Regions from separate parts of the Streptomyces sp. KL2 genome, predicted to be linked through region 2. Evidence: riboswitches for the same ligand, from Rfam matches in the RefSeq annotation. Region 2 holds a riboswitch; each other region holds the start of a gene.
What was found. A riboswitch is a leader RNA that binds a small molecule or an ion and turns the genes downstream of it on or off. The one in region 2 is predicted to bind thiamine pyrophosphate.

Region 1 (9,332 bases), 3.0 Mb from region 2:
CTGTGGCGCACCAAGCGGCCCTGGCACGCCACCCTGACGGCCGTGCGGCGGCAGGTCGTGACCGTGGTGGAGGAGGCACTGCGCGGCGGGGCGGGCCCCGGCGGCCCCGAGGGGCCCGGCCGGCCGGACGAGGACGCGGATGTGTCCCTGACGGCCTCGGCCGTGGTCGGGACGCTGCTGATGACGGCGCTGGACTGGAAGACGTTCCAGCCGGAGCGGCCGCTGGAGGAGGTGCACGGCGCGCTGTCGCGGCTGCTGCGGGGCCGGATCGGCGGAAGCGGGCGGTCCGGCTGATCCGCCGTACCGCCCGCTCCCGTCCCCCGTGTCCCCCGAGCGTTCCCCCTACAGACGGCCGCCACGCCGTTCCGCCGCCCCGTGCCGGCGGTGCGGCGCCGCGTTTCCCGTCGTCTCCGACTCTGCCGTCCACGCCTGGTGAAGCCCATCCGTACGGCTACTCAGAACCGGACTCAGGTACTTCTACTCATCTACTGCGTACGGCCCTTCGAAGCTGTTACCGCGCCCCGGTTAGAGTGCCTGGTCATGGCACGGACTGTGGTGATCGGCGCCGGTATGGGCGCCATGGCCGCCGCTGCCCGGCTGGCCGTGGCGGGCCACCGGGTGACGGTATACGAGCGGGCGGGGACCCACGGCGGCGCGGTGCGCCGCCTGGAGCGGGACGGATTCGGTTTCGACACCGGTCCCGGACTGCTGTACCTGCCCGCCGTCTGGCGGGACCTCTTCGTCAAGACCGGCCGCGAGCCGCTGGAGGAGTGCGTCGCGCTGACCGAGGTGGACCCGGCCGTCCGCCACGTCTTCGCCGACGGCACGTCCGTCCGCCTGCCCGGCGGGTCCCGGGCGGGTACGGTCGACGCCCTGGACGCGGCCATCGGCGCGGGAGCGGGAGAGCGGTGGAGCGAACTGCTGGGCCGGGGCCGCCGGACGTGGGAGGCCACCCGGCGTCCGCTGCTGGAGGAGCCGCTGACAGCCGCCGGCGACCGCGCACCGCTCGGCCGCGATCCGTATCCGGCGCCGCGGCGCGGGCTGCTGCGCCGCCGCGCCCCCTTCCTGTCCGAGGTCGCCCGCTCCGAGCTGCGCGATCCGCGGCTGGTGGCGCTGCTGGAGAGCCATGCGCTCGCCCACGGCCTCGACCCGCGCCGCACCCCGGCGAGCGCCGCCGTCCTGCCGTATCTGGAGCAGACCTTCGGCACCTGGTACGTCGGCGGCGGGATGCGCGCGCTGGCGGACGCGGTGTACGAGCGCTGCCTGGCGCGCGGGGTGGAGTTCCGGTTCGGCACGGCGGTGTCCGGGATCACCGTGGAGGGCGGCCGCGCCACCGGGGTGGAGCTGGCCGACGGCAGGCGGGCGGAGGCCGACGCCGTGGTCTGCGGAATCGATCCCCGGCCGATGTACGGCGGCCGGGCCAGCGCGGCGGACGGCGGCCCCGGCTACGCGGCGGGACGGCTCACCGTGCTGCTCGCGCTGCGCGGCGCCCGGCCCGAGGGCACCGTCCACCGCACGGTGGTGCACACCGGGGGGCCGGGCGGCACGACGCGCACCGTCACCGTGCTGCGGCCCGGCGATCCGGCGCTGGTTCCCGACGCCGAACACGAGTCGGCGGTGCTGTCGGTGGCCGTGCCGCCGCACCGCGCGGGGGCGGCCGGACCGCCGGCCGGCCGGACCGGCGCCGGGGGCGAGGACGGCGGGGCCGTGGACTGGACGGCGCCGGGCGCGGCCGAGCGGGCCGCGGACGAGGCGCTGGCCGCCGCGGACGCCGCCGGGCTCGGCCTGGGCGGACGGGTGCTATGGCGCGAGGTGCGCACCCCCGCCGACACCGAGCGGGAGACCGGGGCCCCCGGCGGCGCGGTGCCCGCCCCCGCTCTGGCGGGGGCGGACGGGGCCTTTCTGCGTGCGGCCAACTCGACGGGTACGGCCGGGCTGTACCGGGTGGGCGGTTCGGCCCATCCCGGGGGAGGGCTGGCGCACGCCGGGATGTCGGGGGCGCTGGCCGCCGGGCTGATCGTCGAGGGCGACGACTGGCGCGGCTCCCGGTGACCGGGCCGGGCGAGGCCGGAGCGGGGTGCCGCCGGGGCGGGACGGGCGGCCGCGCGGCTCAGTAGCGGGGCTGCTCGCCGTAGGGGTGGGCGGCTCCCGGGGCCAGGTCGTGGCCGCCCTCGCCGTATCCGTACCCGCCGTCCTCGCCGTACTGGCCGGGCTGCGGCTCGGAACCGCGCTGCTGCGGCACCCACACCCCGCCGGGCGGGGTCTGGCCGGCGTACGGGTCGGCGGGGTGGCCGGTGCCGTATCCGCCGCCGTAGGAGTCGTAGGAGGCGTCGAAGGCGTAGCCCTGGGAGCCGTCCCGGGGGCCCTGGGCGGCCTGGTCGCTCTGCGTGTCGTAGGCGGGCCGGCCGGAGGCGTCGGCGTACGGGTCGGAGTAGGCGGCGTACTGCTGCTGCTCGCCGCCCGCGCCGTAGCCGTAGTCGTACGACCCGGCGTACCGGCCGCCCTGGTCGTAGCCGGGGTGGCCCGTGTAGTCACCGGTCGTGTACGGGGCCTCGTACTGCTCCTGGCCCCCGTACTGCTCCTGCCCGCCGTACCGCTCCTGCTCCTCGTACCGCTCCCCCGGCTGCCCGGAGGAGGCGTCCCGCTCGTAGACGCCGTAGCCGCCGGTGTCGTCGGGCAGCGGCTCCGGGCTGTACGCGGGGGGCTCCGGCTCGTGGACCTCCAGCCCGGAGACCTCCAGGTGCGGGCCGGCGTCCCGGGGCGGCATGGGCCGCACCTCGCGGCGGCGCCTGCTGGTGCCGGGCATGCCGCCCAGCGCCCAGCCCGCGGTGAAGCCGCGCCGGTAGGAGAGGGTGACGAAGGTCTGGCCGACGGCGAAGGCCGCTCCGCCGAGCGAGATGACCGTCAGCGACACCGGCACCGAGGAGATCGCCACCACCCCCAGCACCACCAGCGAGAACCCGCCGAAGGCCAGCAGCCGCCAGCGCAGCCTCGCCTTGTACTGCAGCAGCACCTCGGCCAGCAGCCAGACCGCGACGATGCCGAACGCGATGTAGAGGAGCGTCCACCCCATGTGCGTCCTCCCACCCCGTCTTCTAGCCCCGCCGGTGCAGGCCCAGATTCTCGTAGATCTCCAGCGTCGCCGTGGAGTGGTTGAGGGTGATGAAGTGGAGTCCGGGGACGTCCTCGGACATCAGCCTCGCGCACAGCTCCGTGGCGTACTCGATTCCCAACGAGCGTACAGCGGCCGGATCGTGCTCCACCGCGAGGATGCGTTCGGCCAGGTCCGGAGGGAAGGTCGCGTTGCTCAGCTTCGCGAACCGCTCGATCTGCCGCACGCTCGTGACGGGCATGATCTCCGGAATGATCGGGACGTCGCAACCCGCGGCGGCCACCCGGTCGCGCAGCCGCAGGTAGTCGTCCGCGTAGAAGAACATCTGCGTGATGGCGTAGTCGGCGCCGGCCCGGCACTTGGCCACGAAGTGGCGGATGTCGCTGTCCCAGTCCGTCGAGCGCGGGTGCATCTCGGGGAAGGCGGCCACACCGACGCAGAAGTCCCCCGACTCCTTGATGAGCCGGACGAGCTCGGCGGCGTAGGTGATGCCCTGCGGATGCGGTACCCACTCGCCGGTGGGGTCGCCGGGCGGGTCGCCGCGGACGGCGAACATGTTGCGGATGCCGGCGTCCGCGTACTGGCCGATGACGTTGCGCAGCTCGGCCACCGAGTGGTCCACCGCGGTGAGGTGGGCGACCGGGGTGAGGGTCGTCTCGGTGGCGATCCGCTCGGTGGCCCGCACCGTGCCCTCCCGGGAGGAGCCTCCGGCGCCGTAGGTCACCGACACGAAGGTGGGGGCGACGGCCTCGACACGGCGGATGGCGTTCCAGAGGGTGCGCTCGCCCTTCTCCGTCTTGGGCGCGTAGAACTCGAAGGAGTACGAACGCTCGCCGGACGCGAGCAGCTCGCGGACGGTGCGCGCGCGATCAGTCCTGGTGGAAGGGGTACCGAGGGCCATGTCGGCAGGCTAACCGGCGCCCCGGCCGCACACCGCATCCCCGGGGCGATATGTCTTTTTGGCCCGCTTGCCGTCCAGTGGGTGGACACCCGCCCCGGGCGGAGCCGCCTCAGGCCGACCGCAGCCGCGCGGCGAGGTCCGCGGCGGCGGCCCCCGGGTCGTCCGCCTCGGTGATCGCGCGGACCACCACCACCCGCCGCGCCCCGGCCTCCAGCACCCGGTCCAGGTTGGAGGCGTCGATCCCGCCGATGGCGAACCAGGGCCGCTCCGGCCGCAGCCGCGCGGTGTACCGCACCAGGGAGAGCCCCGGGGCGGGGCGGCCGGGCTTGGTGGGGGTGGGCCAGCAGGGGCCGGTGCAGAAGTAGTCCACGCCCGGCTCGGAGAGCGCCGCGTCCACCTCGGCCTCGGAGTGGGTGGAGCGGCCGATCAGGACGCCGTCGCCCAGGATCGCGCGGGCGGCCGGCACCGGCAGGTCGCCCTGCCCCAGGTGCAGCACGTCCGGGCCGGCGGCGTGGGCGACGTCCGCCCGGTCGTTGACCGCCATCAGCTTCCCGTGGCGGCGGCAGGCCTCGGCGAGGACGGCCAGGTACTCCAGCTCCTCGGCGGCCTCCAGGGACTTGTCGCGCAGCTGCACGATGTCGACGCCGCCGAAGAGCGCGGCGTCCAGGAACTCCGCCAGGTCGCCGCGCTCCCTGCGCGCGTCCGTGCACAGGTACAGACGGGCGTCGCCGAGCCGCTCGCGTGCGGTCGCTGCCATGCGGGAATCCCCCCGGAACGAGGCGTGCGGGTCCCGGCGCCCGGGTGGGCGCCGGGACCCGCACGCCGGTGATCGGTCGTACGGTTCGCTGTGTCCGGCCCTGCCGGGCCGGGTCGTCCGCGGTGGCCGCGCCGCTCAGACGGCCAGCGCCTGGGCCCGCCGCTTCACCTCGGTGCCGCGATTCTCGCGCAGGGCCTGCGCCGGGGTGCCGGGCAGGGTGTCATCGGGCGTGAACAGCCACTCCAGCATCTCCTCGTCACTGAAGCCGTCGTCCCTGAGCAGCGTGATGGTCCCGGTCAGGCCCTTCACCACCCGGCCCTCGCCGATGAAGTCGGCGGGCACCTGGAGCACCCGGTTCTCACCGCGGCGCACCGCGATGAGCTGGCCCTCCCTGACCAGCTGCCGCACGCGCGTCACCTCGACGCCGAGCCTCTCGGCGACGTCGGGGAGGGTGAGCCAGGCCGGGACGAGAGCATCGGTCTTCGCGTCAATCTCGTTCACGGGAACCAGCCTGCCATCTGCCACCGACAGCCACTAGCGGGCCGCGCTCTTCAGGGGGACGGACGGGTCGGCCGCCCGCACCGGGTCCAGGGCGGTGCCGCGTTCGATCAGCTTCCGCCCCTGGGCCAGGTCGCGCGGACGGCCCACGGCCAGCAGGGCGCGCAGCACACCGCCGCGCAGCCAGCACACCGACCAGGCCGCGTCCGCCGGATCGCCGCGCCACAGCAGCTCGTCGCCGCCGGTGTGGTGGCCCGCGTACTGGACGAAGCGGCCGAACTGCTCGGACCAGAAGTACGGCACCGGGTCGTACACCGGCGTCTCGGCCTGTCCGGAGACCAGGTCCGAGGCGACCGTGCGCGCCCCCTGGAGCGCGTTGTCCCAGTGGTGGACCAGCAGGCGGCGGCCGTAGCGGGCCGACGGGTAGGAGGCGCAGTCCCCGACGGCGTGGACGCCGGGGACGGAGGCGCGCAGCCGCTCGTCGGCGAGGACCGAGCCGTCCTCGCCCAGCGCCACGCCGGAGCCCGCCAGCCAGCCGGTTGCCGGGCGCGCGCCGATCCCGACGACGACCGCGCCCGCGGTCAGCACCGAGCCGTCGGACAGCTCCACCTCGCACACCGGGTCGTCCTGCGCGCCGGCCGCGGCGACGCCGGTGACGGCGCACCCGGTGCGCAGTTCGGCGCCCGCCTCGCCGTACCAGGCGCGCATCCGGGCCGCGACGGGCGGCGGCAGCGCCCCGGCCAGCGGCTGGTCCGCGGCCTCCACCACGGTCACCCTGCAGCCGGCCTCGCGGGCCGCGGTGGCGAACTCGGCGCCGATCCAGCCGGCCCCGACGACCACCACATCCCGGCGCCCGGCGAGCACCGGCCGCAGCCGCTCGGCGTCGTCGAGGGTGCGCAGCAGGTACACCCCGGGGACGCCCTCGGCACCGGGCAGGGGGATCGGCTCGGCGCCGGTGGCGACGACCAGGCCGTCGTAGGGCACCGGGCCGGCGGCGGTGTCCGCCTCCCGGTCGCCGGTGCGCAGCCCGGTGACGGCCGTGCCCAGACGCAGATCCACCTCCAGCGCGCCGAAGTCGACGTCGAAGGCTGACCCGGGCGCCCTGCCCAGCAGCACGGCCTTGGACAGCGGCGGCCGGTCGTACGGCCGGTGGGGCTCGGCGCCGACCAGGGCGATCCTTCCCGGCCAGCCCTGCTCACGCAGCTGTACGGCGGTCTGCACCCCGGCCATCCCGGCGCCGACGACGAGGATCCGCTGCCTGCTCTGCTGCTCGGTTCGCACGCTCACGCGATCACTGTAGGAGGTCGGGGCGGGCCGCCGGGCAGCCGCGCGGCGGGGCCCTGTGAGACCCCTGCCACAGCCGCCGCGCCCCTCCGGCGCCCGTACCGCCCTTCAGCCCCGGCGGGCGCGCGGATAGGGTGGCCGGCGTCCGGGGAGACGAGAAGGACCCTCGGACCGAACCAGCGGACCAGCGAACCAGAAGAAGCGCGGGAGCCCGGCGCACCGGGCTGAGAGGGAGGCTTGCGCGGCCTCCGACCGTACGAACCTGATCCGGGTCATTCCGGCGAAGGGAGGGGCACTGCGCCATGCACGTGCTGATCATCGGCGGTGGCGTCATCGGGCTGGCGACGGCCTGGCGGACCGCCCGGCGGGGGGCGCGGGTCGCGGTCGTCGACCCGGCGCCGGGCGGCGGCGCCGCCCAGGTGGCGGCCGGGATGCTGGCGGCCGTCACCGAGCTGCACTACGGCGAGGAGTCCCTGCTCGCCCTCAACCTGGCCTCGGCGCGCCGCTATCCGGCCTTCACCGCCGAGCTGGAGGAGGCCTCGGGCCTGGGGACCGGCTACCGCGCCTGCGGCACGCTGGCCGTCGCGCTGGACGCCGACGACCGGGCCCATCTGCGGGAGCTGCACGCGCTGCACCGGCGCTGCGGGCTGGAGTCGGCGTGGCTGACCGGCCGCGAGTGCCGCCGTCTGGAGCCGATGCTCGCTCCCGGTGTGCGCGGCGGGCTGCGCGTGGACGGCGACCACCAGACCGATCCGCGCCGCCTGACGGCCGCCCTGCTGGCCGCCTGCGAGCGGGCCGGGGTCCGTTTCGTGCGGCAGCGGGCCGAGCGGCTGTCCCTGTCCGGCGACCGGGCGGCCGGGGTGGCGCTGGCCGACGGCACCGCGCTGGAGGCCGACCAGGTGGTACTGGCGGCGGGCAGCGACAGCGGCCGGCTGGCGGGGGTGCCCCGGGAGGTGCTGCCGCCGGTGCGCCCGGTCAAGGGCCAGGTCCTGCGGCTGCGGGTCCCCGGTCCGTACGCCCCCTTCCTCTCGCGCACCGTGCGGGCCCTGGTGCGCGGCGGGCACGTCTACCTGGTGCCGCGGGCCGACGGCGAGCTGGTGCTGGGCGCGACCAGCGAGGAGCAGGGCTGGGACACCACCGTGACGGCCGGCGGCGTCTACGAGCTGCTGCGCGACGCGCACGAGCTGGTGCCCGGCATCACCGAGCTGCCGCTGGTGGAGACCCGCGCGGGGCTGCGCCCCGGCTCCCCCGACAACGCCCCGCTGCTCGGCCCGACCGCCCTGCCCGGCCTGCACCTGGCCACCGGCCACCACCGCAACGGGGTGCTGCTCGCCCCGGTCACCGGCGAGGCCCTGGCCCAGGTCCTGACCACCGGCGAACTCCCCGAGGAGGCACGCCCGTTCACCCCCCGGCGCTTCGACCGCACGCTTCAGGAGAGCCCCGTATGAACACCGGCGCACCCCGTACCGCCGCCACCGTCACCGTCCATGTCAACGGCGAGCCGCGCGAGATCGCGGCCGGTCTCGCCCTGGACGCCGTCGTGGCGTCCCTGACCACCGCGTCCGCAGGCGTCGCCGCGGCCGTCAACGAGACCGTCGTGCCGCGCGGGCAGTGGCCGTCGACCCCGCTGGGCGAGGGCGACCGGGTCGAGGTCCTGACCGCGGTGCAGGGAGGCTGAGGGGAACCATGGCGGACGACATCCTCACCATCGGCGGTACCGCCTTCACCTCCCGCCTCATCATGGGCACGGGCGGCGCGCCCAGCCTGGACGTGCTGGAGCGGGCGCTGCTCGCCTCGGGCACCGAGCTGACCACCGTGGCGATGCGGCGCCTGGACCCGACCGTCTCCGGCTCGGTGCTGTCGGTGCTCAAGCGGCACGGCATCCGCGTGCTGCCCAACACCGCCGGCTGCTTCACCGCCGGGGAGGCCGTGCTCACCGCCCGGCTGGCCCGCGAGGCGCTGGGCACCGACTGGGTCAAGCTGGAGGTCGTCGCCGACGAGCGCACCCTGCTGCCCGACCCGGTGGAGCTGCTGGAGGCCGCCGAGACACTGGTCGACGACGGCTTCACCGTCCTGCCCTACACCAGCGACGATCCGGTGCTGGCGCGGCGGCTGGAGGACGTGGGCTGCGCGGCGGTCATGCCGCTGGGCTCGCCCATCGGCTCCGGTCTGGGCATCCGCAACCCGCACAACTTCCAGCTCATCACCGAGCGGGCGTCCGTGCCGGTCATCCTGGACGCGGGCGCGGGCACCGCCTCGGACGCCGCCCTCGCCATGGAGCTGGGCTGCGCGGCGGTGATGCTGGCCTCCGCCGTCACCCGTGCCCAGGAGCCGGTGCTGATGGCCGAGGCGATGCGGCACGCGGTGGAGGCGGGGCGGATGGCGTACCGGGCGGGCCGGATCCCGCGCCGCCACTTCGCGCTGGCTTCCTCGCCGGCGGAGGGGATGGCGGACCTCGATCCGGAGCGGCCGGCCTTCGGGTGACCGCCTTCGGGTGACCGCCTTCGGGTGACCGGCCCGCGGGCGGCCGCCCGCGGTTCCCCTCCCGGCGTCGCGGCGCGGCGGCGGTTTCGTCACCGTTCCGCCGCACTCCGGTGCGCCTGCGCCGGTTCGGTCGGCCGTGGGGGCGGCGGCTCGTAGACTCTGCGCCGTGGACACGACCCTTCGGGACCCGTTGATCGGGCACGTGCTCGACGGCCGGTACCGCGTGGAGGCGCGGATCGCCGTCGGCGGCATGGCCACGGTCTACCGGGCGATGGACACCCGGCTGGACCGGGTGC
Region 2 (9,332 bases):
TCCTCGAAGGACTCGCACGCGCGCTGGGCGGCCACCGTACGGTCCTGGTGGCGGGCAAGCTCTGAGGAACAACCCCTCGCACGGCCCCTCCGGGCGGCGGGCCGGCCGGTCCGGGCGGGGACGGGACAGCGCGGCGACGTCCGTGCCGGCAGCGGAAGCGGCGTGGCCGAAGGACCCCGCCGGGCCGTCCCGGGCCGTGCGGAAGCCAGCGGAAGCCACCGGGCGATGGCCGCCGACCCGCTCGCGCCCGGAGTGCCGCAGTCGATCTGCGACACTGGACGGGTTATGCCTGCACCCGGAGAACTCACCTTTGTCGCGCCGCGCGGGGCCGCCAGGCCGCCGCGGCACCTCGCCGACCTCGCCCCGGCCGAGCGGCGCGAGGCCGTCGCCGCGATCGGCGAGAAGCCGTTCCGCGCCCAGCAGCTGTCGCGGCACTACTTCGCCCGGTACGCCACCGACCCCGCCACCTGGACCGACATCCCGGCCGCCGCGCGCGAGAGGCTGGCGGGCGAGCTGCTGCCCGAGCTGATGACCGTGGTGCGGCACGTCAGCTGCGACGACGACACCACCCGCAAGACGCTGTGGCGGCTGCACGACGGGACACTGGTGGAGTCGGTGCTGATGCGCTACCCGGACCGGGTCACCATGTGCGTCAGCTCCCAGGCCGGCTGCGGCATGAACTGCCCCTTCTGCGCCACCGGGCAGGCCGGACTGGACCGCAACCTGTCCACCGCCGAGATCGTCCACCAGATCGTCGAGGGCATGCGCGCCCTGCGCGACGGCGAGGTGCCCGGCGGTCCCGCGCGGCTGTCGAACATCGTCTTCATGGGCATGGGCGAGCCGCTGGCCAACTACAAGCGGGTCATCGCGGCCATCCGCCGCCTCACCGATCCCGAGCCCGACGGCCTGGGCCTGTCCCAGCGCGGCATCACCGTCTCCACCGTCGGGCTGGTCCCGGCGATCCACCGCCTGGCCGACGAGGGGCTCAAGTGCCGACTGGCGGTCTCCCTGCACGCGCCCGACGACGAGCTGCGCGACACCCTGGTGCCGGTCAACACCCGCTGGAAGGTCCGCGAGGTCCTCGACGCGGCCTGGGAGTACGCCGAGAAGTCCGGCCGCCGCGTCTCCATCGAGTACGCCCTCATCCGGGACATCAACGACCAGGCGTGGCGCGCCGACCTGCTGGGCCGACTGCTGGCGGGGAAGAGGGCGCACGTCAACCTCATCCCCCTCAACCCCACGCCCGGCTCCAAGTGGACCGCCTCCCGGCCCGAGGACGAGCGCGCCTTCGTCGCCGGACTGGAGGCGCACGGCGTGCCGGTGACCGTCCGGGACACACGCGGGCAGGAGATCGACGGAGCCTGCGGACAGCTCGCCGCCACCGAGCGCTGAGGGCGCGCCCGCCACTGGTACGGTGGCGGGGACCTCAGCGGTCGCACACAGCAGCGAAACACCAGTAGCGAACACAGGCATCGAAACAGCGGAACCGACAGGGGAGCGCGTACAGCGCTGAGAGTGCGGTGTCGCCGGAAGCAGCCGAGAGGCCGCCCGGGGAGCCGCAGACCCTCGGACCTGATCCGGTTAGTACCGGCGTAGGGAGTCAGAAGAAAGTGCACACCAAGCTCCGCCGCGTCCTGGGCGCGGCCGTTCTCGGCACGCTCACCCTCTCCGCCCTCACCGCGTGCGGCGGCTCGCAGTCCTCCGGGGACGGCGGGGGCGAGGGCGGTAAGGACAAGACGGTCACCCTGGTCGCCCACGACTCCTTCGCGGCCTCCGAGGCCGTGCTGGAGGAGTTCACCGAGAAGACCGGCTACAAGGTGAAGGTGCTGCGCGGCGGCGACGCCGGCTCCTCCCTCAACCAGGCGATCCTGTCCAAGGACAACCCGCAGGGCGACGTCCTGTTCGGCGTGGACAACACCCTGCTCTCCCGCGCCCTGGACAACGACCTGTTCACGCCGTACGAGGCGGAGGGCCTGGCGAAGATACCGGCGCGGTACCAGCTCGACGCCGAGGAGCACCGCGTCACCCCCGTCGACTCCGGCGACGTCTGCGTCAACTACGACCGCGCCTACTTCGACGAGCGCGGCATCGCCCCGCCGAAGACCCTCGACGACCTCGCCGAGCCCGCCTACAAGGGCCTGCTGGTCACCGAGAACGCCGCCACCTCCTCGCCCGGACTGGGCTTCCTGCTGGCCACCGTCGCCGAGTACGGCGAGGGATGGCCGCAGTACTGGGAGAAGCTGAAGGCCAACGACGTCGAGGTCGTCGACGGCTGGGAGCAGGCGTACTACGACCGCTTCTCCGGCTCCTCCGGCGGCAAGGGCAAGGGCGACCGGCCGCTGGTCGTCTCCTACGCCTCCAGCCCGCCCGCCGAGGTCCTCGGCGCCGACCCCGCGCCCGAGCAGGCCCCCACCGGGGTGGCCACCGGCACCTGCTTCCGCCAGATCGAGTTCGCCGGGCTGCTCGAGGGCGCGGACAACCCCGAGGGCGGCAAGGCGCTGCTGGACTTCATGACCGGCCGCTCCTTCCAGGAGGACCTGCCGCTGCAGATGTTCGTCAACCCCGTGCGCGAGGACGCGGAGCTGCCCGAGGTCTTCACCCGGTACGGCGAGACGATCGACGAGCCCCGCACCATGGCCCCGGAGAAGATCGCCGAGAACCGCGAGGCGTGGGTCAAGGCGTGGACCTCGGCCGTCGTGCGGTCGTCGTGAGGTGAGGACGGGCATACGCGCGGGGACGGCGGCGCGCCTCGCGCTCGCTGCGGTGCCGGCCGTCTTCCTCGCGCTGTTCTTCGCCTACCCCGTCGCCGCCATCACCGCCCGCGGGCTGTACGACGGCGGGCGATGGCGCCCGGAGCGGATCGCCGCCGTCCTCACCGACCCCGACGTCCTCGGCGTGGTCTGGTTCACGCTGTGGCAGGCGGCGGCCTCCACCGCGCTCACCCTGCTGCTGGCGCTGCCCGGCGCGTACGTGCTGGCGCGCCTGGACTTCCCCGGCAGGCGGGTGCTGCGGGCGGCGGTCACCGTGCCGTTCGTGCTGCCCACCGTCGTCGTCGGCTCCGCCTTCCTGGCCCTGCTCGGCCGCGGCGGGCTGCTGGACCAGTGGTGGGGGGTGCGGCTGGACGGCGGCGTCACCGCCATCCTGCTGGCCCACGTCTTCTTCAACTACGCCGTGGTCGTGCGGATCGTCGGCGGCCTGTGGGCGCAGCTCGACCCCCGCCAGGAGGAGGCCGCGCGGGTGCTCGGCGCGAGCCGGTGGGCCGCCTGGCGCACCGTGACCCTCCCGGCGCTCGTCCCGTCGGTCGCCGCCGCCGCGCTGATGGTCTTCCTGTTCACCTTCACCTCCTTCGGCGTCGTCCAGATCCTCGGCGGTCCCGGTTACGCCACCCTGGAGGTGGAGATCTACCGGCAGACCGCCCAACTGCTGGACCTGCCCACCGCCGCCGTCCTGACCCTGCTGCAATTCGCCTCGGTCGCCGCCCTGATGGCCTTCCACTCCCGCGCCCTCCGCCGCCGCAGGACGGCCCTGGGCCTGGTCGACGCCGCCCGCACCGCCCGCCGTCCGCGCGGGGCCGGACAGCGGGCCCTGCTGGCGGGGGTGCTGGTCCAGATCGCGGTACTGCTCCTGGCCCCGCTCGCCGTGCTCGCCGAGCGGTCCCTGAGCGGCCCCGACGGCTACGGGCTGCACCACTACCGCGCCCTGGGCTCGGCCGACGCGGCCGGCGGCACCTTCACCGTCGCCCCGCTGGAGGCGGTCGGCAACTCCCTGGCCTACGCGGCCACCGCCACCGCCGTCGCCCTGGCCGTCGGCCTCCCGGCCGCCGTCGCCCTCACCCTGCGCGGTCCGGGAGGCCGGGCCGGACGGCTGCTGCGCGGCCTCGACGCGCTGCTGATGCTGCCGCTGGGCACCTCGGCGGTCACCGTCGGCTTCGGATTCCTCATCGCCCTGGACGCCCCTCCGCTGGACCTGCGCTCCTCGTGGATCCTGGTCCCGCTGGCCCAGGCCCTGGTCGGCATCCCCTTCGTGGTGCGCACCCTGCTGCCGGTCCTGCGGTCCGTGGACACCCGGCTGCGCGAGGCCGCCGCGATGCTGGGCGCGTCACCGCCGCGCGTGTGGCGCGAGGTCGACCTGCCGCTGGTGCGGCGGGCGCTGCTGGTCGCCGCGGGGTTCGCCTTCGCCGTCTCCCTGGGCGAGTTCGGCGCCACCGTCTTCATCGCCCGCGCCGACGCCCCCACCCTGCCCGTCGCCGTCGCCCGCCTGCTCGGCCGGGCCGGGGAGGCCAGCTACGGCCAGGCCATGGCGCTCAGCACGATCCTGATGCTGCTGTGCGCGGCGACCCTGCTGGCGCTGGAGGGCGTCCGCACCGACCGATCGGGGGAGCTGTAGGGATGGCCTCGCTGCGACTGGACGCCGTCACCGTGCGTTTCGGCGGCCGCACCGCCCTGGACGCCGTCGACCTCGACGTCGCCGAACACGAGATCGTCTGCGTGCTCGGCCCCTCCGGCAGCGGCAAGTCCACCCTGCTGCGGACCGTCGCCGGGCTGACGGAGCCGGACGCCGGACGGGTGCTGCTCTCCGGCCGCGACCAGCGGGGCGTGGCCCCGCACCGGCGCGGGGTGGGCCTGATGTTCCAGGACCACCAGCTCTTCCCCACCCGCGACGTCGGCGGCAACGTCGCCTTCGGACCGCGCATGCGCGGCGAACCGCGTGCGAGGACCGAGGAGCGGGTCGCCGAACTGCTGGAACTGGTCGGCCTGCCCGGGGCGCAGAGGCGGCCGGTCGCGGCCCTCTCCGGCGGCGAGCAGCAGCGCGTCGCGCTCGCCCGCGCGCTCGCGCCCCGCCCCGGCCTGCTGATGCTGGACGAGCCGCTCGGCCAGCTCGACCGGTCCCTGCGCGAGCGGCTCGTGGTGGAGCTGCGGCAGCTCTTCCGCCGTCTGGGCACCACCGTGCTGGCCGTCACCCACGACCAGGGGGAGGCGTTCGCGCTCGCCGACCGGGTGGTGGTGATGGAGGCCGGGCGGATCGCCCAGACCGGCAGCCCGGTGGACGTGTGGCTCCGCCCCGCCTCGGGGTTCGTCGCACGCTTCCTGGGCTTCACCAACCTCGCCGCGGCGACCGTGCGGGGGCGGAGCGCGGACACCCCCTGGGGCGCGGTGCCCGTACCGCCCGGCGCGCCGCAGGGGCCGTGCACCCTGCTGGTGCGCCCCGCCGGAGTACGGCTGACCGACTCCGGTGAGGGACTGCCCTGCACCGTCACCGCCCGCACCCTGCGCGGCGGCGGCTCCTCGGAGATCTCCCTGCTGCTCGCACCCGAGCGCGGGCCCGCGCTGGAGGCCTCCTGCCCCTTGCACACGGCGCCCGATCCGGGCACCGCCGTGTCCGTCGCCTTCGACGCGGAAGAGGTGGTCGTCCTGCCCGCGCGGTGAGCGCGGGCAGGGCCGATGCGCGCGGGCGGGAGAACGCGGCCGGGGGAACGGACGGGGGCGGCGGGCGGGCAGGGCGGCGCGGTCCCGCCCTCACCGCACCAGGGGCGCCGAGGCCAGTTCCGCCACCAGCCAGGCCGTCGGCACCAGCACACCCAGCAGGGCCGCCACCCGCAGCGCGGCGGCGGCGCGCAGCAGCCGCCGCGGTACGCCGAGCCGCCGCAGCCCGTCGTTGGCGGGAGCGCGGGCCGCACGGAACTCCGACGCCGCGCTCAGCGCGCCCGCCACCGCGCACACCACGACCACCGCCGTCCCCAGCGCGGCCAGCGGCCCCACGGCCGGCGCCCCGCCGCCGAGGACCGCACCCGACCCGCGCAGCCGGACCGCGGCCAGCGCCCCCGCCGTCACCGCGCACAGCACCCCCACCGGATGGCCCACACGCGGCGCCTCCTCCCGCAGCACCCGGCCCGACAGCAGCCGCAGCACCCCCGGCCGCCCGACCGCCAGCAGCAGTCCGCACAGGTGGACCAGGCCCGGACCGGCCAGCACCAGCCCCGCGGCGATCAGCAGCCAGCCGGCCACGATCCCCGGTCCCAGGGCGTCCAGCGGGCCCGGCAGCGGCATGCGCGGGCCGGCGGAGGCGGTGAACCGCTCGACGGCGTAGGCCTCCAGGGCCAGACCGGTCGCGGTGACCGCCACCCCCCAGGGCAGCCCGGCCGGCATCGGCGGCGGCCGGTGGGGGAGGGCGGCGGGCGGTCCCGGCCGGTGGCCGCCGGGCACCGCCCGCACCCGGGCGGCCACCGCGCTCGCCCCGGCCGCGGCCAGCGGCGGCACCGCCAGCAGCGTCAGCGCCGCGGCCCGCGGCAGCGGATACCCGGCACCCAGCAGCTCACCCGCCGCTCCGGCCAGCGGCGCCCCGTCCAGGGCCCCGCCGAACGCACCGCCGAGCACACCTCCGAGCCCGCCGCGCAGATGGAGGAAGACCGGCAGGGCCAGCGCACACCCCAGCGCGCAGTACAGGCCCGTGGCGAGCGCGGCCAGCAGCGGCAGCCGCGCGGGCCCCACCCCGACCGCGTCCAGCCCGGCCCGGGGGCGTACGCCCGGGTCGCTGCGGACGGCGGTGACGGCGAGGTGCACACAGGCGGCCAGCGGCACCGCGCACCACAGCAGCCGGGCCGCCGCCGCGCCGGGCCGCTCCGGGTGGGCGACGGCATGGCCCAGAGCGCTCAGCAGCAGGAATCCCACGGCTCCCGCGGTGCAGGCGACCAGCGTCCGCCGTGCCAGCGCCGAGGGACGGGAGGTGCGTACTAGGCGGAGAGCGAGCACGCTGCCCTGCCCTCCGGACCGGGTCTCACGGGCGCGTCCGTGGGCGGCGGGGCGTCGGGGCCCACCCGGCGGCCGTCCACGAGCGTGACCGCGCGGTCCGCCACTGCCGCCACCCTGGCGTCGTGGCTGGCCAGCACCACCGTGATCCCGTGCGAGCGGGCCGCGGTGGTCAGGGTGCGCAGCACCTGGGCGCGATCGGCCTGGTGCAGCGGCGCGGTCGGCTCGTCGGCGAAGACCACCGCCGGGGAGTGGGCCAGCGCGCGGGCGATGGCCACCCGCTGCCGCTGCGCCTGCAGCAGCGCGCCCGGCCGGCTGCGGGCGCAGTACCCGACGTCCAGCCGCTCCAGCCACTCGCACGCGGTGCGGCGGGCCCGGCGCCGCCCGGCGCCCGACAGCAGCAGCGGCAGCGCGGCGTTCTCCCACACCGTCAGCTCCGGCAGGAGGTGCGGTTCGCTGCCGATCCAGCCGAAGCGGTCGCGGCGCAGCCGCTCGCGGGCCGGCACGGGCAGGGTGTGCAGGGGGACGCCGTCGAACCACACCTCGCCCCGCGCCGGCACCAGCCGTCCCGACAGGCAGCCCAGCAACGTGGACTTGCCGCAGCCGCGCGGGCCGGTGACGCAGAGGATCTCGCCCTCGCGGACCCCGACGCACACGTCCAGCAGCGCGGGCGAGCCCTCGTACTCGTGGTGCAGCCCGCGCGCCCGGAGCAGGTCCTCGGGTGCGGCCACCATGACGGGCACCTCCGCTCCTCGCCTTGGGTCGTGCCTCCTCCCCGGCGGCTCGCAACGAGCGCCAGGGGGATCGGTCACTGGCACGGTACGGACCGCGGCCGCGGCCGCGGTGGCGGCGGGCGCGGGAGCCGCCCAGTTTCCTCCGAATGGTCCTTCGGGGGTTCTCCCCAGTATTTCCGCCATTCGGGTGTCCGGGGCGGAAGAAATCCCGGGCTGGCAGGTGTGCCCAACACGTTCTTCGATGGTTAGGGTGGGTGTTCCACTCATCGGACAACAGAGCAGGAGTGCGCGAAGATGGGCACCGAACTGCGTCGGCTGCGCAACTACATCGACGGGGAGTTCCGGGACGCCGCCGACGGGCGCACCACCGAGGTCGTCAACCCGGCGACCGGCGAGGTGTACGCGACGGCGCCGCTGTCCGCCGCCGCCGACGTCGACGCGGCCATGGCCGCCGCCGAGGCCGCCTTCCCCGCCTGGCGCGACGCCACCCCCGGCACCCGGCAGACCGCCGTCCTCAAGATCGCCGACGCGATCGAGCGGCGCGCCGACGAACTGCTGGCGGCCGAGTGCGAGAACACCGGCAAGCCGCTGGAGCTGACCCGGCAGGAGGAACTGCCGATGATGCTCGACCAGATCCGCTTCTTCGCCGGTGCCGCCCGCCTGCTGGAGGGCAAGTCCGCCGGCGAGTACATGGAGGGCATGACCTCCTTCGTGCGGCGCGAGCCGGTCGGCGTCTGCGCCCAGGTCGCGCCGTGGAACTACCCGATGATGATGGCCGTGTGGAAGTTCGCCCCGGCGCTGGCCGCGGGCAACACCGTCGTCCTCAAGCCGTCGGACACCACCCCGGCCTCCACCGTCCTGCTCGCCGAGATCATCGGCGGGGTGCTGAAGGAGCTGGACCTGCCCGCCGGGATCTTCAACGTCGTCTGCGGCGACCGCGACACCGGCCGGCTGATGGTCGAGCACCGCGTCCCGGCGATGGCCTCCATCACCGGTTCGGTCCGCGCGGGCATGGAGGTCGCCGGCAGCGCGGCCAAGGACGTCAAGCGGGTCCACCTGGAGCTGGGCGGCAAGGCCCCCTGCGTGGTCTTCGAGGACGCCGACATCCCGGCCGCCGTCGAGGGCATCCGCGACGGCGGCTTCTTCAACGCCGGACAGGACTGCACCGCGGCCACCCGCGTACTGGTCCACGAGTCGGTCCACGACGAGTTCGTCGCGGCCCTCACCAAGGCCGCCGCCGAGGTGAAGACCGGCGACCTCGGTGACGAGGACTGCTTCTACGGGCCGCTGAACAACCCCACCCACCTGGAGAAGGTCACCGGCTTCATCGAGCGCCTGCCCGACCACGCCAAGGTCGAGACCGGCGGCCACCGCGTCGGCGACAGGGGCTACTTCTTCGCCCCGACGGTGGTCTCCGGCCTGCGGCAGGACGACGAGATCGTCCAGAACGAGGTCTTCGGCCCGGTCATCACCGTCCAGAGGTTCACCGACGAGGCCGAGGCCGTGCGGTACGCCAACGACGTCGAGTACGCCCTGGCGTCCTCGGTGTGGACCAAGGACCACGCCCGCGCGATGCGGATGTCCAGGGCGCTGGACTTCGGCTGCGTGTGGATCAACACCCACATCCCGCTGGTCGCCGAGATGCCGCACGGCGGCTTCAAGAAGTCCGGCTACGGCAAGGACCTCTCCGCGTACGGCCTGGAGGACTACACCCGCGTCAAGCACGTGATGACGGCCCTCTGAGGCGACCGCGCCCCGGATCGCCGGCCGCCCCCGGCCCGCGCCCCTCCCGGGCGCGGGCCGGAGCCGGCCGGCGATCCGGTGTCAGCGCGGCCAGGCGGCCAGGTACGCG
Region 3 (9,332 bases), 1.2 Mb from region 2:
GGCTCTCCGCCGCCCCGCGGACTGCTCCTCCGCGTCTCCCCCGAACTGCGGATCTTCCTGCCCTCGCGCCACCGCGGCGCCGAACTCCTCCCCGTGCCCCACGACGGCACCTCCTCGCTCGTCCACGTCGTGCAGTCCGCGGGCATCCCGCTGACCGAGGTGGGCGCGCTCGTCCTGGAGGACGCCGCCGGGAACAGCGGCGGGGAGCGGCGGGTGGAGCCCTCGTACCGCCCCGAGGCGGACCGGACGGTCCGGATCGAGTCCGTCGTACGCCCGCAACGGGTCCCGGACGGGCCCCCGCGCTTCCTGCTGGACGTCCACCTGGGCACGCTGGCCCGGCGGCTGCGCCTGGTGACCGGCGCCGACACCGCCTACCACAACGACATGGACGACCCCGCCCTGGTCGAGCAGGCCAACGCCGAGCGGCGCGTCCTGCTCACCCAGGACCGCGGGCTGCTGATGCGGCGGCAGCTGTGGATGGGCGCCTATGTGCGCGGCTCGCGCCCGGACGACCAGCTCGCCGACGTCCTGGACCGTTTCGACCTGCCGCTGGCGCCGTGGACGCGGTGCACGGCGTGCAACGGGCTCCTCGCCGACGTGCCCAAGACCGAGGTCGAGCACCTGCTCCGCCCCGGCACCCGCCGCACCTACGACACCTTCGCCCGCTGCCGCGACTGCGGGCGCGTCTACTGGCGCGGGGCCCACGGGGACCGGCTGGAGGCGCTGGTGGCGGAGGCCGCCGGGACGGCGGGCGAGCGGGAGGCCGGCACGCCGTAGGCGCTCAGTCGATCAGCCCCAGGCGCGCGGCGCGCACCCCCGCCGCGAACCGGCTCCCCACCCCCAGCTTCTCGGTGATCCGGGTCATCATCCGCCGCAGCGTCCGCTCGGAGCAGCCGAGCCGCCGGGCGATGCTCTCGTCCTTGGTGCCGGTCGCGAGCAGGGCGAGGATCTCCCGCTCCTGCTCGGTGTACTCGTCGGCCGGGTGGGAGCCGTCGGCGCGCCGGACCCGGCCCGCGCCGTCGGGGTAGGGGCGCGCCACGTCCCACTCGTGTTCGAAGACCTGCGCGAAGCACAGCGCGACCCGCGAACTGCGCAGCAGCACGTCGCCGTCGCCGCCCAGGGGGTCGTCACCGGCGGGCATCAGCGTGACCGTGCGGTCCACCACGTGGAGGTAGAGGGGCAGGGCGGCGGCGACGCGGACCCGGGCGCCGGCCTCCCGCAGGGCATCGAGGTAGGCGGCGGCCCCCGGCCCGCGCGTCGCGCCGACGGTGGCCAGCATCCTGATCTCGGTTCCCCGGGCCAGGATGCGGCGGTCGTGGACGAGACTGGCCTCCAGCACCTCGGGGCCGGGGAAGGCGGTCCGCATGCACAGCACCTCCCGGCGCCCCACCGGCTCGAACTCGTCCAGCCGCTTGCGGAGCCGGTCGCGGTCCTCGATGAACTCCACCTCGACGCTCTCGTGTCCCGGCCCCCGGAACTCCGGGAGCAGGTCGAGGATGTCGTCGACGGCACGGAGGTTGCGGTCCAGGGTCTCGGCGGCCGACCGCAGCCAGGCGCGCTGCTCGCCGAACAGCTCCCGCAGGGCCCTCTCCGGTGAGCTGACCCCCTGGCCCTCGGGGTCGAGGAGCCTGCGCTCGGCGAGCCAGCGCCTGACCTCCTCGGGCATCTCCCCCGGCTGCGGGACTCGTGCCGCGCGGGTGCTCCTGAGCGTTCCGACCAGTTGCGTGTAGGCCTGCCTGGCCTCGGTCCCGATCTCGACCGCGTCGTCGCTGTCAGCGGACATGCCAAAAAAGTAGCCCGTGACCCGGACCTTCTCCATAGTGCGGCCGGCACGGAAGCCGCGCCCGGAGCTGGCCGGGTCCGGCCACGCCGGTTCCGACCCGGTCCCCGCACCGGATCACCGGGCTTAACGTGACGCCGCGGCACCGGGAACCGGAGGCCGCCGCCGCGTCACGCGGTGTCCCCCCTCAACGTGCCGGCGTACACCCGACGCGCCGGCCGACCACCGGAAGGTGTGCACCCCCATGAGACGAACGCACCTGGGCGCGCTGCTGCTCGCCATCCCCACCGCGCTGATACCCGCCGTCGCCTCCGCGGCCCCCGCCGCCGACTCCGCGCGTGCCGAGGCACCGCTGGTCAAGGTCGCACAGGCCCCGGACGCGCTGGTCGTCGAGGGGAACTACATCGTCACCCTGAAGCCCGGCGCCAAGGCTTCGAAGCTCGCCGGCGACAGGGGCATCAAGACCCGGCACGTCTACTCCGAGGCGCTCAACGGGTTCGCCGCGAAGCTGACGGACGGCCAGCTCAAGGCGCTCCAGCGCCACCCCTCCGTCGCGGCGATCGAGGAGGACCAGAAGATCACCGCCAGCGCCACCCAGTACAGCCCGCCCTGGGGCCTGGACCGGATCGACCAGCGCAACCGCCCGCTGGACGGCGCCTACACGTACAACCGCAACGGCGCCGGGGTGACGGCGTACATCATCGACACCGGCATCGACACCTCGCACCCCGACTTCGGCGGCCGGGCGCGCAACGTCTTCGACGCCTTCGGCGGCAACGGCCAGGACTGCCAGGGCCACGGCACCCATGTCGCCGGCACCGTCGGCGGCGCGACGTACGGCGTCGCCAAGGGCGTGGCGCTGCGCGGCGTCCGGGTGCTCAACTGCCAGGGCAGCGGCTCGTACTCGGGCATCATCGCCGGTTTCGACTGGGTCCGGCAGAACGCCGTCAAGCCCGCCGTGGCCAACGCCTCCCTGGGCGGCGGCTACTCGTCCGCGGTGAACACGGCCGCCACCAACCTGGCCAACTCCGGCGTCCACCTGTCCGTCGCCGCCGGCAACGAGAACCAGAACGCCTGCAACGTCTCCCCGGCCAGTGCCTCCGGCGTCCTCACCGTGGCCGCCTCGGACAGCTCCGACCGCAAGGCGTCCTTCAGCAACTGGGGCTCCTGCACCGACCTGTACGCCCCCGGCGTCTCCGTCACCTCCACCCGCATGGGCGGCGGCAGCACCGCGCTGAACGGTACGTCGATGGCGTCCCCGCACGCCGCCGGGGTGGCCGCGCTGTACAAGTCCGCCTACGGCGACGCCTCGTCCTCGACCGTCAGCAACTGGCTGACCAGCAACGCCACCGCCAACGTGATCAGCGGCAACGTCAGCGGCACGCCCAACCGCCTGCTGTTCAAGAACACTCTCTGACACACCCTCCGGCCGGCGCGAGCCGGCCGGAGCGGCCGCGGGCCGCCCCCGGTGCCGGGCGGTCCGCGGCGGCAGCACTCCGGGGGCGGGGAGGGCCCGGACATCCGTCCGGCCCTCCCCGCACGGTCGCGCCGACTCCACTCCTCCACAGGGCGATTGGCCTGAATCGATCGGTTCGGAACGATTGCCGGGACTGTCCGGGGAAACGCGTAGCGCATCGGACGACGATGCCTTCTCAGGGAACCGGAGGAGACGCGATGGCGCGCGTGTCACGCAGGACCAGGACGGGTGTGGTGGCGGCGGCCGGACTGCTGGCCGGCACGACGCTGATCGGCGGCTGCGGCGGTGAGCAGGATTCCGGGCCGAGGGCCGGTGCCGGCTCCGAGGCCGGGGAGGAGAGCGCGACCGGAGGCGGCGGGGACGGCGCGGAGGGCGACGAAGCGGCCGCCGAGGTCGTACGGACCGCGCACGAGAAGACGGTCGCGGCCGAGACCGCGAAGATGACGCTGAAGGTGCGTGCCGCCATGGGCGGGCAGCAGCAGACCCTCACCGGTGACGGCACCGTGGACCTGGCCGACGGCACGAGCGACCTGACCTTCGAGGCGGGCGGCGGTGAGCGGATCGAGCAGCGGGTGGTGGACGAGACCCTCTACCAGCGGCTGCCGGACCAGGCGCGGGAGCAGCTCGGGGTGGACAAGCCGTGGGTCAGCGTCGACCTGCGGGAACTCGCCGGAAGCGACGGCACCGTGGGCGGTGTGCGGATCAACGACCCGATCAGGGGACTCGACTACACCAGGGCCCTGGACGACGACGCCACCCGTGTCGGCACCGAGGAGGTCGGCGGCGTGGCGACCACCCGCTACCGCGTGAACGTCGACGTGGAGGAACTCGCGGGTGAGAACACGGCCGAGTCCGAGCGCCTGCGGCAGCAGCTCGGCGACTCCCTGCCGATGCACCTGTGGCTCGACGACCAGGACCGCATCCGCCGCCAGCAGTTCGAGATCTCCCTCGACGGCGAGGCGGCACGGTCGAACTCCCGGGCCCAGTCCCAGCCGCCGTCCCGCGAGACCCGGGACGCGACAGTCCGCACCGTCATCGAGTTCAGCGACTTCGGCACCGAGGTCGAGGTCTCCCCGCCCCCGGCCGGGAAGACCGAGGACGTCACCGACAAGCTCGCCCGGCGGGCCGACCGCTCCCCGAACGGGTGAGATCCCCCGGCCGCCGACGAGTTCCGTCGGCGGCCGGCGTCACACCTCCACAGACGCCCCCGGCGGCGGGGACCGACGGGACCCGTGGGAACCGGCGGGACACGAGGCGAGATGAAGTACGGCCCCGGCCGGCGCTTCTGACACCCCTGGGGGCAGTGCCCGGCGCGGACCCGGAGCGCTCACCGCCTGCCGGGCCGTACGCGGCGGGCGCGCTCTGGGATGCTGAGGCGATGACGGCACCGGAAGCACGGTGGGAGCGGCGGCTCGAGAAGCTGTGGGCCTCCTTCGACGACCACGAACCCGACGATTTCCTGCGGCGGATCGAGACGCTGGCCGCCGAACTCCCGCCCGGCGACGCCGTCGCCCTTTACGAACTGGCCTCCGCCCACGACGCACTCGACCGTGAGGAGGAGGCCGCCGCCCTCTACCGCCGGTCCCTCGCGGCCGACCCGCCCGGTGGACGACGCCGACGGGCGGTGATCCAGCTGGCCAGCACCCTGCGCAATCTGGGGCGGGTGGAGGAGAGCATCACACTGCTGACGGCCGAACGGGAGACGCACTCCGACGAGTTGGACGACGCGGTCACCGCGTTCCTGTCCCTGGCGCTCGTCGACGCCGGGCGGGAACGGGAGGCGGCGGCCCTCGCCCTCACCGCCCTCGTCCCCCACCTGCCGGAGTACCGCCGCTCACTGACGCACTACGCCCGCGCCCTCACCGCCGGGGAGCGCACCTGAACCGGCTCCGACACAGCTGCCGTACCAGGCGGGCCCCCGGGAAAGACCGAGGCCAGGTGCGCGGCCCGGCTGCGGGCATGGGGCGGGTCCCGGACCTCGACGCGTTCGGAACCCGCCCTCTTTCTTCCGGCTTCTGCGGTCAGTCCGTCAGCGGCAGATAGACGCGATTGCCGCTCGCTGCGAACTCCTCGGACTTCCGCCTCATGCCCTCCTCCGGATCCAGGGCGAGGTCGCCGCCGTGCTCGCGGCGGATGTCCTGGGAGATCTTCATCGAGCAGAACTTCGGCCCGCACATCGAGCAGAAGTGCGCCGTCTTCGCCGGCTCCGCCGGCAGCGTCTCGTCGTGGAAGGCGCGGGCCGTGTCCGGGTCGAGGGCCAGGTTGAACTGGTCCTCCCAGCGGAACTCGAAGCGGGCGTCGGACAGTGCGTCGTCCCACTCCTGGGCGCCGGGGTGGCCCTTGGCCAGGTCGGCGGCGTGGGCGGCGATCTTGTAGGTGATGACGCCCGTCTTCACGTCGTCGCGGTCCGGCAGGCCCAGGTGCTCCTTGGGCGTGACGTAGCAGAGCATCGCCGTGCCCCACCAGGCGATCATCGCCGCACCGATGCCGGAGGTGATGTGGTCGTACGCCGGGGCGATGTCGGTGGTGAGCGGGCCGAGGGTGTAGAAGGGCGCCTCGTCGCAGATCTCCTGCTGGAGGTCGACGTTCTCCTTGATCTTGTGCATCGGGACGTGCCCGGGGCCCTCGATCATCGTCTGCACGTCGTGGGACTTGGCGATGCGGTTCAGCTCGCCCAGCGTGCGCAGTTCGGCGAACTGCGCCTCGTCGTTGGCGTCCGCGATGGAGCCCGGGCGCAGTCCGTCACCCAGGGAGAAGGTGACGTCGTAGGCGCGCAGGATCTCGCAGAGCTCCTCGAAGTGGGTGTAGAGGAAGCTCTCCTTGTGGTGGGCCAGGCACCAGGCCGCCATGATCGAGCCGCCGCGCGAGACGATGCCCGTCTTGCGCCGGGCGGTCAGCGGGACGTAGCGCAGCAGGACGCCGGCGTGGACGGTCATGTAGTCCACGCCCTGCTCGCACTGTTCGATGACGGTGTCCTTGTAGATCTCCCAGGTCAGTTCCTCGGCCTTGCCGTCGACCTTCTCCAGCGCCTGGTAGAGGGGGACGGTGCCGATGGGGACGGGGGAGTTGCGCAGCACCCACTCGCGGGTGGTGTGGATGTTGCGGCCGGTGGAGAGGTCCATGACGGTGTCGGCGCCCCAGCGGGTGGCCCACGTCATCTTCTCCACCTCCTCCTCGATGGAGGAGGTGACGGCGGAGTTGCCGATGTTGGCGTTCACCTTCACCAGGAAGTTCTTGCCGATGATCATCGGCTCGGTCTCCGGGTGGTTGACGTTCGCCGGCAGGACGGCGCGGCCCGCGGCGATCTCGTCGCGCACGTGCTCCGGCGAGCAGCCCTCCCGCAGCGCCACGAACTCCATCTCGGGGGTGATCTCGCCCCGCTTGGCGTACGCGAGCTGCGTGACGGCGGTGGTGCCGCCGCGGCCCCGGCGCGGCAGGCGGGGGCGGCCGGGGAAGACGGCGTCCAGGTTGCGCAGCCCACCGCGCGGCGAGGTGTGCCTGACGCCGTCGTCCTCGGGCCGCACCTCGCGGCCCGGGTACTCCTCGGTGTCCCCTCTGGCGATGATCCAGTTCTCCCGCAGCGGTGCCAGACCGCGGCGGACGTCGGTGTCGATGTTCGGATCGGTGTACGGGCCGGACGTGTCGTACAGCGTCACGTCGCGGCCGTTGGTGAGGTGCACTCTGCGGACGGGCACCCTGATGTCGGGGCGCGAACCGCTCAGATAGCCCTTGTGCCAGCCGGTCGCGCGCTCCTCGGCGCTCCCGGAGGCGGTTTCGGGCGTACGTGCGTCCTGCGAGGTCATGAGACCCAACTCCCTACGCCGGCATTACCCGGTAACAGGTTCGGCGGTCGACGCAGCCGTTTCCGTGGCGGTGTCCACGGAGGTCAGCGTCCTCTCAGCCCCGTGCTCGGAGCTCCCGCGGTGTGCAAAAGCGCCCCCACGCTAACGGCTGACACCGGGCGTGCGCCAGGGCGCCCCCTGCCGCGCCTGCGATGATCGGGCCGTGGACTCCTCCTCCCCGTTTCCCCCGCCGTCCCGCTCGCCGGTCCCCCCACCGGTGCCACCGGTGCCGCCCACCCCGCCGTCACAGCGCCCGTCGCCCGGCCACGGGACCGGCCACGAACCCGGCCACGGGCAGGCGCCGCACGCGCACGGACACTCGCACGGCCACCACCACGGGCCGCCCGCCCCCGTCTCGGCACGGCTGCGCAAGGTGGTCGCGGTGGTGCTGGTCCCGTTCGCGGTGGCGGTGCTCGCCGGGCTGGTGGCACTGTGGCCTGGCGGCGCGCCCGAGGGGAAGGACTCGCCCAGCGGCGTCGGCTTCGACCGGCAGACGCTCGGCGCACGGGTCACCGCGGTCGAGGAGGTCGACTGCGCGGAGGTGGGCGCCGCCCAACCGCCCGGCGGCCCGGGCGGCGCCGGGAACGCCGGCGGCGACGGGGGCGCGCAGGACGGCGGAAGCGGCGGCTCGGGCGCCCTGCCGGAAGGCTCCGGGAAGGGCACCTGTCTGCGGGCGACCGTCGAGGTCGCCGAGGGCAAGGACGCGGGCCACACGTTCCCGGAGATCGTCACCCCGGACGCCACGCGCCGGCTGAGCCCCGGTCAGGACGTGGTGGTGGCGTACGCGCCCGACGCCCCGCGCGAGTTCCAGTACAGCGTGGTGGACGTGGCGCGCGGGGTGCCCATGGTGGTCCTGGCGGGCGTCTTCGCGCTGGCGGTGGTGGTCGTGGGACGGCTGCGCGGGCTGCTGGCGCTGGTCGGACTGGTGGCCAGCTTCGGGGTGCTGACGCTGTTCATCCTGCCCGCGATCCTCCAGGGCTCCAATCCGCTGCTGGTGGCGGTGGTGGGCGGCAGCGCGATCATGCTGGCCACGCTGTACCTGTGCCACGGCGTCAACGCCCGTACCTCCGTCGCCGTCCTGGGCACCCTGGTGTCGCTGCTGCTGATCGGGCTGCTGGGCTCGGCGTTCATCGGATGGGCCGCGCTGACGGGCAACACCGACGACCAGACCGGGCTGGTGCACGGGCTGTATCCGGACATCGAGATCCGCGGGCTGCTGCTGGCCGGTGTGCTGATCGGTTCGCTGGGCGTGCTGGACGACGTGACGGTGACGCAGACCTCGGCGGTGTGGGAGCTGCGGCAGGCCGACCCGTCGGCCGGCTGGCGAAGGCTCTACGGCGCGGCGATGCGCATCGGGCGCGACCACATCGCGTCGGTGGTGAACACGCTGGTGCTGGCGTACGCGGGGGCCGCGCTGCCGCTGCTGCTGCTGTTCTCGATAGCGGAGAGCGGAATGGGCCAGGTGGCCACCAGCGAGCTGGTGGCGGAGGAGATCGTGCGGACGCTGATCGGCTCGATCGGCCTGGTCGCCTCGGTCCCGGTGACCACGGCGCTGGCGGCGCTGGTGGCGGTCGCCGACCGCCGGGGGCCGTCCGGCCGCGAAGGGGCCTCCGGCGGGGGGACCGCCGGCGGGCAGGGGCGTGCCCGGGGCCGGGGCGGCAGGCGGCGGGCGCGGCGCTGAGCCGCGCCCGCGGCGCCCTTGCCGGGGCACGGCGCCCCGGATCCCGTCAGCCTCCCGAGGAGGAGCCCGAGGAGGTGAACTTCCGCACCAAGTAGACCAGCGCGCCGACCAGCGCCACGAACAGCAGGAGCTTGAAGAGCAGCTTCACGACGAAGCCGACGACGGCGAAGATCAGACCGCCGAAGACGAAGAGCGCGATGAGCGGGATCGCGACCCACTTCACCCACCACGGCAGCGCCGCGAAGGTCTCCTTGAGATCCATGAGCGTTACCCGCTTCCTGAAGTCTCCGGCCGCCGGGCATGCCCGGCGCGCCGGTTGCGTCCGGTGCTTCCGGCTCCGATGCTAGGCGGGCGGACTCCTCGCCGGGACGCCGCGGGCCCGGGTCCTTCCCTGACCGGCCCCCTAAGGAGGACGGGTCCGTGCCGTCAGCCCTCGGGGGGAGAGAAGACCACCAGGACCCGCAGGTCCTCGGTGATGTGGTGGAACCTGTGCGGCACCCCTGCCGGCACGTAGACCACGCTGCCGCGCGCGACCGGGGTGGTCTCGTCCCC

Region 1: linked by a shared signal. The riboswitch ahead of thiO (glycine oxidase ThiO) and the one ahead of QPK52_RS06900 (thiamine ABC transporter substrate binding subunit) in region 2 are both predicted to bind thiamine pyrophosphate.
Region 3: linked by a shared signal. The riboswitch ahead of thiC (phosphomethylpyrimidine synthase ThiC) and the one ahead of QPK52_RS06900 (thiamine ABC transporter substrate binding subunit) in region 2 are both predicted to bind thiamine pyrophosphate.

Annotation. Positions count from the first base shown of each region.
Region 1 is NZ_CP127170.1:4,524,204-4,533,535, reverse strand. Features, by position in the region: gene QPK52_RS20380 (TetR/AcrR family transcriptional regulator) at 1-294, shown strand, start outside; gene QPK52_RS20375 (phytoene desaturase family protein) at 541-2,052, shown strand; gene QPK52_RS20370 (hypothetical protein) at 2,111-3,073, opposite strand; gene metF (methylenetetrahydrofolate reductase [NAD(P)H]) at 3,096-4,013, opposite strand; gene thiE (thiamine phosphate synthase) at 4,123-4,770, opposite strand; gene QPK52_RS20355 (Rv2175c family DNA-binding protein) at 4,906-5,271, opposite strand; gene QPK52_RS20350 (NAD(P)/FAD-dependent oxidoreductase) at 5,305-6,555, opposite strand; TPP riboswitch at 6,746-6,858, shown strand; gene thiO (glycine oxidase ThiO) at 6,855-8,000, shown strand; gene thiS (sulfur carrier protein ThiS) at 7,997-8,230, shown strand; gene QPK52_RS20335 (thiazole synthase) at 8,239-9,036, shown strand; gene pknB (Stk1 family PASTA domain-containing Ser/Thr kinase) at 9,203-9,332, shown strand, end outside.
Region 2 is NZ_CP127170.1:1,547,857-1,557,188, reverse strand. Features, by position in the region: gene QPK52_RS06910 (hypothetical protein) at 1-65, shown strand, start outside; gene rlmN (23S rRNA (adenine(2503)-C(2))-methyltransferase RlmN) at 286-1,392, shown strand; TPP riboswitch at 1,482-1,616, shown strand; gene QPK52_RS06900 (thiamine ABC transporter substrate binding subunit) at 1,611-2,711, shown strand; gene QPK52_RS06895 (ABC transporter permease) at 2,713-4,386, shown strand; gene QPK52_RS06890 (ABC transporter ATP-binding protein) at 4,389-5,426, shown strand; gene QPK52_RS06885 (hypothetical protein) at 5,517-6,749, opposite strand; gene QPK52_RS06880 (ABC transporter ATP-binding protein) at 6,731-7,480, opposite strand; gene QPK52_RS06875 (gamma-aminobutyraldehyde dehydrogenase) at 7,775-9,223, shown strand; gene QPK52_RS06870 (adenosine deaminase) at 9,305-9,332, opposite strand, start outside.
Region 3 is NZ_CP127170.1:2,769,672-2,779,003, forward strand. Features, by position in the region: gene QPK52_RS12540 (Mut7-C RNAse domain-containing protein) at 22-777, shown strand; gene QPK52_RS12545 (LuxR C-terminal-related transcriptional regulator) at 782-1,783, opposite strand; gene QPK52_RS12550 (S8 family peptidase) at 2,025-3,197, shown strand; gene QPK52_RS12555 (hypothetical protein) at 3,455-4,405, shown strand; gene QPK52_RS12560 (tetratricopeptide repeat protein) at 4,636-5,139, shown strand; gene thiC (phosphomethylpyrimidine synthase ThiC) at 5,279-7,060, opposite strand; TPP riboswitch at 7,054-7,189, opposite strand; gene QPK52_RS12570 (YibE/F family protein) at 7,326-8,780, shown strand; gene QPK52_RS12575 (DUF5326 family protein) at 8,827-9,042, opposite strand; gene QPK52_RS12580 (cupin domain-containing protein) at 9,207-9,332, opposite strand, start outside.